DNA from 4 places in the Caproicibacter sp. BJN0012 genome. Region 3 is predicted to be linked to each of the others. Evidence: predicted binding sites of a transcription regulator. Region 3 holds the regulator's gene; each other region holds the start of a gene.

Region 1 (2,204 bases), 800 kb from region 3:
TCCCGGCAAGTCGGCCTTCAGCACAAACTTGTCATTTTCCTCCAGAATGTCGGTTCTGCAGGGAGCGGACTCCGCTCCGAATTCACCGAAAAAGCTGCTGTTCAGCATCCGGTCGAATGTGTCAAAGATGCTGCCGGACCTGCTTTCAAATGGAACCAAATCGAACATACTGAAAACCTCCTTTAAATTGAATCAGAGTCATATTTTGAAAGTCCTGCGCGAAGGGCGCGCTGACGGAGCCTTGCAAAGGAATACTTTTCGTATTATTGAATCTCAATTTTACGGGAAGAGGGCTTCGTTTCTACGATTTTCGGCAAATCGAGGGTCAATACGCCGTCCTGATAGCTTGCGCTGATCTTTCCGGTGTCGATGCCCTGAATGTCGAAGCTGCGGGCTAAGGAACCGTATTTCCTCTCCCTGCGCACAAAATTCTCTCCGCTGCCGTTCGCTTCTTCCCTGCGCTCGGCGGAAAGGGTCAGCACATCGCCGTCGATGCCGATCTTGATGTCTTCCTTCCGGAAGCCGGGCATGTCGGCCATCAGCACGAACTTGTCTCCCTGGTCGAGGATATCCGCGCGGCAGGGAGCACAGTCGGCGTCCGGGCTGCCGAAAAATCCGTTGTTCATCACCCGGTCGAAGTAGTCGAAGATCCCGCCGGATCTGTTATCAAAAGGAACCAAGTCAAACATAGAAAAAACCTCCTGTTTTTTTAGTGATTCATCTGCCGTTATGATGAGCCGGCTATTTTACTTCAATTCTTTTTTCCTGCGGTTTTGCCTGGACCAGTTTCGGCAGTTCCAATTCCAGCACGCCGTTTTGGTAGCTTGCGTTGATCCGGCCAGGGTCGATGCCGCTGATATCGAAGCTCCGGCTGAACGCCCCATATCTTCTTTCCCTGCGAAGATAATTCTTTTTATTTTCGTTTCCTTCTTCTTTATGTTCCGCGCTCAGGACCAGCCGGTCGCCCTCCACGCTGATGTTGATTTCCTGCTTTTGAAATCCGGGCAGATCCGCTTTCAGAACATATCGATCGCCTTTGTCAAGGATATCGGTCCGAAAGGAATGAAAAGAGTCCATACCGTTCCAGAAACTTTCGCCCATCATGCGGTCGAATTCATCAAACAAACTGCTTTCGCTGTGTCTAAAAGGAATCAAATCAAACATACTCGAAACCTCCGTTTCCGTTTGATCTATCGGGAATTCTTTGTTTTCCCTTTCAACAACTACAGTATATCTGCCATATATGAATAATTTTTGAAATAATCTTTGAATTATTATGAATTTTAGCACTCTAATGAAAAGAGTGCTAAAACTTTATAAAAAGAACGGGGCCGCCCGGATCCGGGCGGCCCCGCGGCCGTTCGATTATTCCATCTCCTCCAGCCCTTCATACTGAAGATTGTAATACCTTGCGTAGATCCCGTCCGCGCGCAGCAGAGAATCGTGTGTGCCGCTCTCCAGAATGCCGTCGTCGCCGATGACGACGATCTCGTTGGCATTCCGTATGGTGGACAGCCGGTGCGCGATTACGACGGTGGTGCGGTCCCGGCTGAGCAGGTCGAGCGACGCCTGAATCCGGCGCTCACTTTCGTTGTCCAGGGCGCTGGTGGCTTCGTCCAGAATCAGGATCTTCGGGTTTTTCAGAAAGACGCGGGCGATGGAGATGCGCTGCTTCTGACCGCCGGAAAGACGCGCGCCGCGCTCTCCGACATAAGTGTTGTAGCCGTCCTCCAGACCCATGATGAAATCGTGGATGTTGGCGTTGCGCGCGGCCTCGACGATCTCCTCGTCCGACGCGTCCGGTCTGCCGTAGGCGATATTGTCGCGGATGCTGCCGGAAAACAGGTAAACGTCCTGCTGCACGATGCCGATCGCGTTCCGGAGAGATTCCAGGCGGATTTTCCGCACGTCGATTCCGTCGATCGAAACGCTTCCGCCGGTCACGTCGTAAAAGCGGGGGAGAAGGGAACAGAGCGTCGTTTTGCCTCCGCCGGAGGGGCCGACCAGCGCAATGGTCTGCCCTGCGTCGATTTTCAGATCAATATGGTTCAGGACCTGTTCGGACTCGTTGTAGCTGAACGAAACGTCCCGGTATTCAATGTTTCCTTTCACTTCGCCGAGGTCCACGGCGCCGGGCCGGTCCACAATCTCCGGCTCGGTCTCGATGACTTCGAGAAACCGCTTGAAACCGGAGTATCCCTTCT
Region 2 (2,204 bases), 1.4 Mb from region 3:
GTCGGAGGAAATCACCTGGCCGCCGGTCAGGATGGCGATATCCTGCAGCATTTCTTTTCTCCTGTCGCCGAAGCCCGGGGCTTTCACGCCGACGCAGGTAAAGGTTCCGCGCAGCTTGTTGAGGATCAGGGTGGAAAGAGCCTCGCCCTCGATGTCCTCAGCGATGATGACCAGCTTCTTGCCGGACTGGACGATCTTCTCGAGAAGCGGCAGGATCTCCTGCACGTTGGAGACCTTCTTGTCCGTGATCAGAAGGTAAGCGTCGTCAATGACCGCTTCCATTTTCTCGGTGTCCGTTACCATGTAAGGGGTGACATAGCCGCGGTCGAACATCATGCCTTCCACAACCTCGGAGTAAGTCTCCGCCGTTTTGGATTCCTCAACGGTGATGACGCCGTCGGAAGTGACCTTCGCCATCGCTTCGGAAATCAGTTTGCCGATAAACTCACTTGATGCGGAAATCGCCGCAACGCGCGCAATGTCGTCCGGGCCGGAAACTTTCTTGGAGTTCTTCTTCAGCGCATCCACCGCGACATCGACGGCGTCCTGGATGCCGTTGCGGATCGCCATCGGGTTCGCACCCGCCGTGACGTTCTTCATGCCTTCGCGGATCAGCGCCTGCGCGAGCAAAGTGGCGGTCGTGGTGCCGTCGCCGGCCACGTCGTTTGTCTTGGTGGCAACTTCCTTGACAAGCTGCGCGCCCATGTTTTCAAACGCGTCGTCCAGTTCGATTTCCTTCGCGATCGTCACGCCGTCGTTGGTGATGAGCGGAGCGCCGAACTTTTTGTCGAGAACAACATTGCGGCCCTTGGGGCCAAGGGTAATCTTAACCGTATCGGCAAGCTGATTTACGCCGTTCAGCAGCGCTTTTCTGGCTTCCTCGCCGTAGATAATCTGTTTTGCCATAAATCTGATTCCTCCAAATTTTAATATTTGTTAAGGCATGGGCAGTTTTTTCATTCCACGACCGCGAGAATATCGTTCTGGCGGACCAGAGTATAGTCCGTACCGTCCAGCTTGACTTCCGTCCCGGCGTATTTGCTGCAGATGACACGGTCGCCCTTTTTCACGTACATGGTGACCTCCTTGCCGTCCACCAGTCCGCCCGGGCCGACCTCGACGACGTCAGCGATCTGAGGCTTTTCTTTCGCGGAGCCGGCCAGGATAATGCCGCTCTTCGTGGTTTCCTCCGCTTCTTCCATTTTAATGAGCACTCTGTCCAACAAAGGTTTTACAGTCATAATATGTCCTCCTTAATCATTATTGCATTTAGCACTCATTAACCTTGAGTGCTAAGATTATTTTATCTGCTTCCCCACTAAAAATCAAGAGGTTTTTTGAGAAAAAGCAGGATTTCACAAATTATTTACAAATTCCTTCCGTCCCATTCTCCGGAACGATAAACCGTGCGGCTCCGGGAAGAATTTGGAAACGGGCGGCCTTGATCAAAGCGACGTCTCCGTCCCGGTTGGAAGCGACGGGTTTCTCCGCGACGATCTCCATTTTTTTCCCGCGGCGGAAGGTCAGGATTTCTTCGAATTCCTTCGCCCCGATATGCCGCCCCGCCTTGTACAGGCCGACAAGCCTCGGGATCTGATAAAGCGGCGGCTTCCGGATCAGGATAAAGTCCAGCAGGCCGTCGTCCGGGACCGCCTGCGGCGCGCCCCGGTATCCCCCTCCGTAGTACTGCCCGCTGGCGGCCAGGGCGAAAACGAAGCACCCTTCAAAGGTTTCGGAATCGTCGATCCTGACGCGCAGGTTGTCCCCGATCCGGCCGAGGAGGACCCTCAGAAGCGCCAGATCGTAAGCGGCGGGACCGCTGACAAGCGGAAGGCGCTTGATGCGCTCCATATACAAAGCCACCATCGCGTCCATGCCCACGGAGCACAGGTTGATCGAGAGCCCAAGCCCCGTGCGGATCAGGTCGACTGGCCGCGAAACCCCCGCAAGCTGCCGTTCGGGGGAGAGGAAATCTTCCATCGCGCCGAAAATTTTAATATAATCATTGCCGGACCCGCAGGGAAAAATTCCGATCTCCACATTCTTTTTCCCCGCGGCGCCCTGGGCGATTTCACCGAGCGTCCCGTCTCCGCCAAAGGCGTAAATTCTGACCGGGTCCCCTTTTTCCGCTTCCCTTTCGGTCAGCCGGATCGCCTCTCCCGGCTCCCGCGTCAGGTAACAGGCGGGATTCAGTTCCTGCGCCA
Region 3 (2,204 bases):
TGTCGTTCCTAAGTTGAACTGCCGCTTCTTTTCACGCTTTGCACTCAGACCCACCGGAAAAGAGAGAGGGTGCCGCCGGCGATCAGTTTCATCCGCGGCCGCCGAACGCCTCGGATGTCCTTCTGCGCGGGGCACAAAAAAGCGCCGGTCCCGGAATGTTCCATTCCATACACCGGCGCGCGTGAAAAGCAGGAACCTACCCCGTTTTTTCCCCTGTACAAGCAAAGACGGAAGGAGTATAATATTTCCAGCATTGCGCGGTTATTCCGTTGTGTATGGAGAGTGCGCTCCATATGCAGGGGGCGGGGCGTTGGCGCGCCCGGTCCCCGCTTTGCACTTTTTATTGTGCCTTGCTATCAGTATAATCCAGATTTCTTCAAAATTCAACCATTTTTTACAGTCTGAACCTGTTTGCGGCGTGACGCTGCTCCCTTTGGGCCGGCCGGGACGCCTTTTGCGTCCGCAAGGCTCCGGTTTGGCGATAAAAGCTTCCGGGAATGCCGGCACAAAGAGGGTTTCGGCGCTACGGTTCCGGAAATTCCTGAGCCGCGGCGCAGAATTTCATAATTAGTTTACAATTAACATATTGACAATGGGATAAACTAATGGTACTCTATTTACAGAACGTTAGCACTCTAAAGTGAGGAGTGCTAAAAGCGGAGAAACGGGAGGGAAAGGGATTGGAACTGACCCCGAGACAGCAGAAAATACTCGCCGCAGTGATTGATTTGTATATTCTGACCGGAGAGCCCGTGGGTTCCAAGTCCCTGTGCGAGACCCTTGACTTCAACGTCTCTTCCGCGACGGTCCGGAATGAGATGAGCGACCTGAGCGAACTTGGGCTTCTTGAGCAGCCGCACACCTCCGCCGGGCGCGTCCCGACCGAAAAGGGGTACCGGGTCTATATCGACCGGCTGATGAAGCGGCCCGGCATGACGGGCGACGAAAAGCGGTATATCGACAGCCTGATCCTTCCGAGCGCCTATGACCCGGAAAAGCTGCTGGACGGCGTCGCGAAGGTGCTCGCTTCCATGACGAAGTTCGCGGCGGTTTCGACCACGCCGAGCGGCGAATCCGCGGTCATCCGCGCCGTGCAGCTGGTGCAGACCAGCCGGCGCACGGCAATGGTGATCCTGATGACTTCCGCCGGGACGATGAAAAGCCGTGTGTTTCACTGCGATTTTGATATCACGCCGGAAATCCTGCGGGTCTTTTTCCGCATGCTGAACGAAAAGCTGATCGGCATTCCGGTTTCCAGCATCACGCCGGCGTATATCCAGTCTCTGGCGGCCTCGATGGGCGATATGGCGATGATGATCAGTTCCGCCCTGATGGCGGTCGCGGACGCGGCTCAGGAATCCATGCAGTCGGAGATCTGCCTGAACGGCGAAATCAACCTTCTGTTTTATCCGGAGTTCGGGCAGGAGGAGCTGCGCCGCATCATGGACTTCCTCTCCCGGCCCGACGACCTTTGCAGGCTGCTGTCGCAGCCGAAGGACAACGTCCGGGTCATCCTCGGAGAAGAGAGCCGGCGCCCGGAGCTGCGCGATTCCAGTGTCATCGTCTCCCGGTACAGCGTCGGGGGCAGGGACGCGGGGGCCATCGCCATCATCGGGCCGATGAGGATGAATTACGGCAGGATCATGTCCAGCATTGAATATCTCTCCGGTTCGGTCGGCAGAATGCTGACGGAATTGATGGACTTGGAATAAAGAAAGGGGCGCCAGTTTTGGAGGAAAAAGAGAAGAAAGAGAAAACACAGGCCGAAGACCTGGAAAAGGGACCGGAGGCTGCGGAGGAACCGACCCCGGAGAAAGAGAAGTCTTCGGAACAGGCGGCGCCGCGGGAAGAGACGAAGGAAGATGCTGCCGCAAATGCCGAAGCGGAACTGCAGCGCAAGCTGGAGGAAGCGAACCGGCAGGTGGAAAAGCAGAAGGATCTGCTTCTCCGCACGGCCGCGGAGTACGATAACTACCGCAAGCGCACGGCGCGGGAGAAGGCTTCCCTTTATAACGACGCCACCGCGGCCGCCGTGCAGGAGATCCTGACAGTGGCGGACAGCCTGGACCGCGCGCTGGAGCAGAAAGAATGCACCGCGGAGGATATGCGCAGGGGCGTCGAGCTGGTGCAGAAGCAAATGCAGTCGGCCCTTGACAAGCTGGGCGTCAAGGAGATGGGGAAGGAAGGGGAGCCTTTCGACCCGG
Region 4 (2,204 bases), 1.2 Mb from region 3:
AGCAAAAGGTCCTGCAAACCGTCCTTGTGCGCTCCAAAATCCTGATACACCCCGTATTTCAGCTGCAGTCCAAAATTCTGGAAGAATTTTTCATAATCTTCCCGCTTATTTTTCAGCATGGATTCCAGTTCGGACTGAATTTTCTTTTCCACCCGGCCCGCGATGATTTTCAGCTGGCGGTCATGCTGCAGCATTTCTCTGGAGATGTTCAGCGAAAGGTCCTGGGAATCGACCAGGCCCCGGACAAAGCTGAAATAATCCGGCAGAAGGTCGGCGCACTTGTCCATGATCATAACGCCGTTGGAGTAAAGCTGAAGCCCCTTCTCATATTCCTTTGTATAAAAATCGTACGGAGCGCGCGCCGGCAGATACATCAGCGCGTGAAACGTGGCGGTACCCTCCGTATACATGTGGATTACTCTGGCCGGGTCCTCATAATCCATGAACTTGTCCTTGTAAAACTGATTGTACTGCTCTTTTGTGATCTCGTTTTTATTCTTGCGCCAGATCGGAACCATGCTGTTGAGCGTTTCCTCTTCGGTGTAGCTCTCGTACTCGTCCTTGCTGCCTTCCTTTAGGCGGCTTTTCTCCACATTCATGCGGATCGGGTAGCGGATATAATCGGAATACTTTTTGATCAGATTCCGAAGCGTATAGGAGTCCAGATACTCACTGAATTTTTCATCGTCGGCATCCGGCTTCAGGTCAAGAACGATATCTGTTCCGGAGGTCTCCCTCTGTTCGCAGGGTTCGACGGTGTACCCTTCGGCTCCGTGAGACTCCCAGCGGTATGTTTCTTCGCCGCCGAACGCCCGGCTCACCACGCTCACATGGTCGCTGACCATAAAAGCCGAATAAAATCCGACGCCGAACTGGCCGATGATTTCAATGTCCGGTTTGCTTTCAAACTCGTTCTTGAAATCAAGCGAACCGCTTTTGGCGATGGTTCCAAGATTAGTTTCCAGCTCCTCCTTTGTCATGCCGCAGCCATTATCCGAAATCGTCAGCGTGCGTTTTTCCTTGTCCGGCAGAATGCGAATGAGAAAATCGTCGCGGTTCAGGCCCGTGTTTTCCTCCGAGAGGGCTTTATAATATAGCTTGTCGATGGCGTCGCTCGCATTGGAAATCAGCTCGCGCAGAAAAATTTCCTTGTGAGTATAAATGGAATGGATCATCAGGTCCAAAAGATGCTTGGATTCCGCCTGGAACGGTTTGATCGGCATTTTCGATCCCATCCTTTGCAAAAAGAATTAGCACTCAATACGTTCAAGTGCTAATTCCTATTTTATCCGATCCTCCTGAAAATTTCAAGAGGACAAATTGTTAAATTTTTGTATCGGGGTTCTGTTTTGCCGGAACATAGTCGTGGTCCACCGTGATCACCGGGTAGCAGTTCCCCGGCAAATCCCGGATCTTTTGGGAAATAACCCCGATCAGCTCTTCATCTTTCATGGGAAATTCGAAAGAAACGCAAATGTCAAACACAAGATTTGCGTGGGTAGGCCCCCAGACCACCCGGAAATCGTGCATCCCGATTTCCGGGGAAATCTCCCGGAGCAGCTGCCTGACCCGGTTTTTCAGGTCATTAGTGCGCGGATTGTCCGTCGTGACCGGGTCCATGTGAATGACCAGATGAATGCCCTTTTTCTCCATAAAATCGCGTTCAATATTGTCTATGATGTCATGGCTGAGCAGGATGTCCCGTTCCGCGGGGACTTCACAGTGGACGGTCGCGAAACAACGGCCCGGTCCATAGCTGTGAACATTCAGATCGTGAATTCCGAGAATCCCGTCGTAACTGTCGATGGTTCGGTAGATATCGTCCACCAGCTTCCGGTCCGGAGCCTCGCCGAGCAGCGGGTTGCTGGTTTCCCGGACCAGTCGAAAACCGGTCACCATGATCATGACGGCGACGGCGAGGCCCATATAGCCGTCCAGATTAAAACCGGTCAGCTTTGTCAGTACGGTTCCCGCCAAAACTGCCAGGGTGGACAGGACATCATTCATGCTGTCGGCAGCCGCCGCGGAAACGGCCGACGACGAAATCGCCTTACCGATCTGGCGGTAAAAAGCCCCCTGCCAGGCCTTCAGTAAAACGGAAACCACCAGCACCGCAACCACGAACAGACTGAATTGGGTCTGCTCCGGATGAAGTATTTTTTGAAAAGACGTTTGGGCAAACTGGAAGCCCGTGACAAACACGA

The links. Region 3 encodes HrcA, which represses chaperone genes, less so after heat shock. Its sites were predicted from a motif close to TGTTAGCACTCNNNNNNNNNGAGTGCTAACA; they were not measured.
Region 1: the regulator HrcA is predicted to act here: its motif matches at 1,282-1,312, upstream of VA597_RS13130 (Hsp20/alpha crystallin family protein).
Region 2: the regulator HrcA is predicted to act here: its motif matches at 1,268-1,298, upstream of VA597_RS10215 (co-chaperone GroES).
Region 4: the regulator HrcA is predicted to act here: its motif matches at 1,249-1,279, upstream of htpG (molecular chaperone HtpG).

Annotation. Positions count from the first base shown of each region.
Region 1 is NZ_CP142518.1:2,691,679-2,693,882, reverse strand. Features, by position in the region: gene VA597_RS13140 (Hsp20/alpha crystallin family protein) at 1-168, opposite strand, end outside; gene VA597_RS13135 (Hsp20/alpha crystallin family protein) at 264-689, opposite strand; gene VA597_RS13130 (Hsp20/alpha crystallin family protein) at 742-1,164, opposite strand; gene VA597_RS13125 (ABC transporter ATP-binding protein) at 1,366-2,204, opposite strand, start outside.
Region 2 is NZ_CP142518.1:2,120,482-2,122,685, forward strand. Features, by position in the region: gene groL (chaperonin GroEL) at 1-906, opposite strand, end outside; gene VA597_RS10215 (co-chaperone GroES) at 957-1,241, opposite strand; gene VA597_RS10220 (diacylglycerol/lipid kinase family protein) at 1,363-2,204, opposite strand, start outside.
Region 3 is NZ_CP142518.1:3,489,385-3,491,588, reverse strand. Features, by position in the region: gene hrcA (heat-inducible transcriptional repressor HrcA) at 681-1,712, shown strand; gene VA597_RS17225 (nucleotide exchange factor GrpE) at 1,730-2,204, shown strand, end outside.
Region 4 is NZ_CP142518.1:2,305,375-2,307,578, forward strand. Features, by position in the region: gene htpG (molecular chaperone HtpG) at 1-1,223, opposite strand, end outside; gene VA597_RS11105 (cation diffusion facilitator family transporter) at 1,324-2,204, opposite strand, start outside.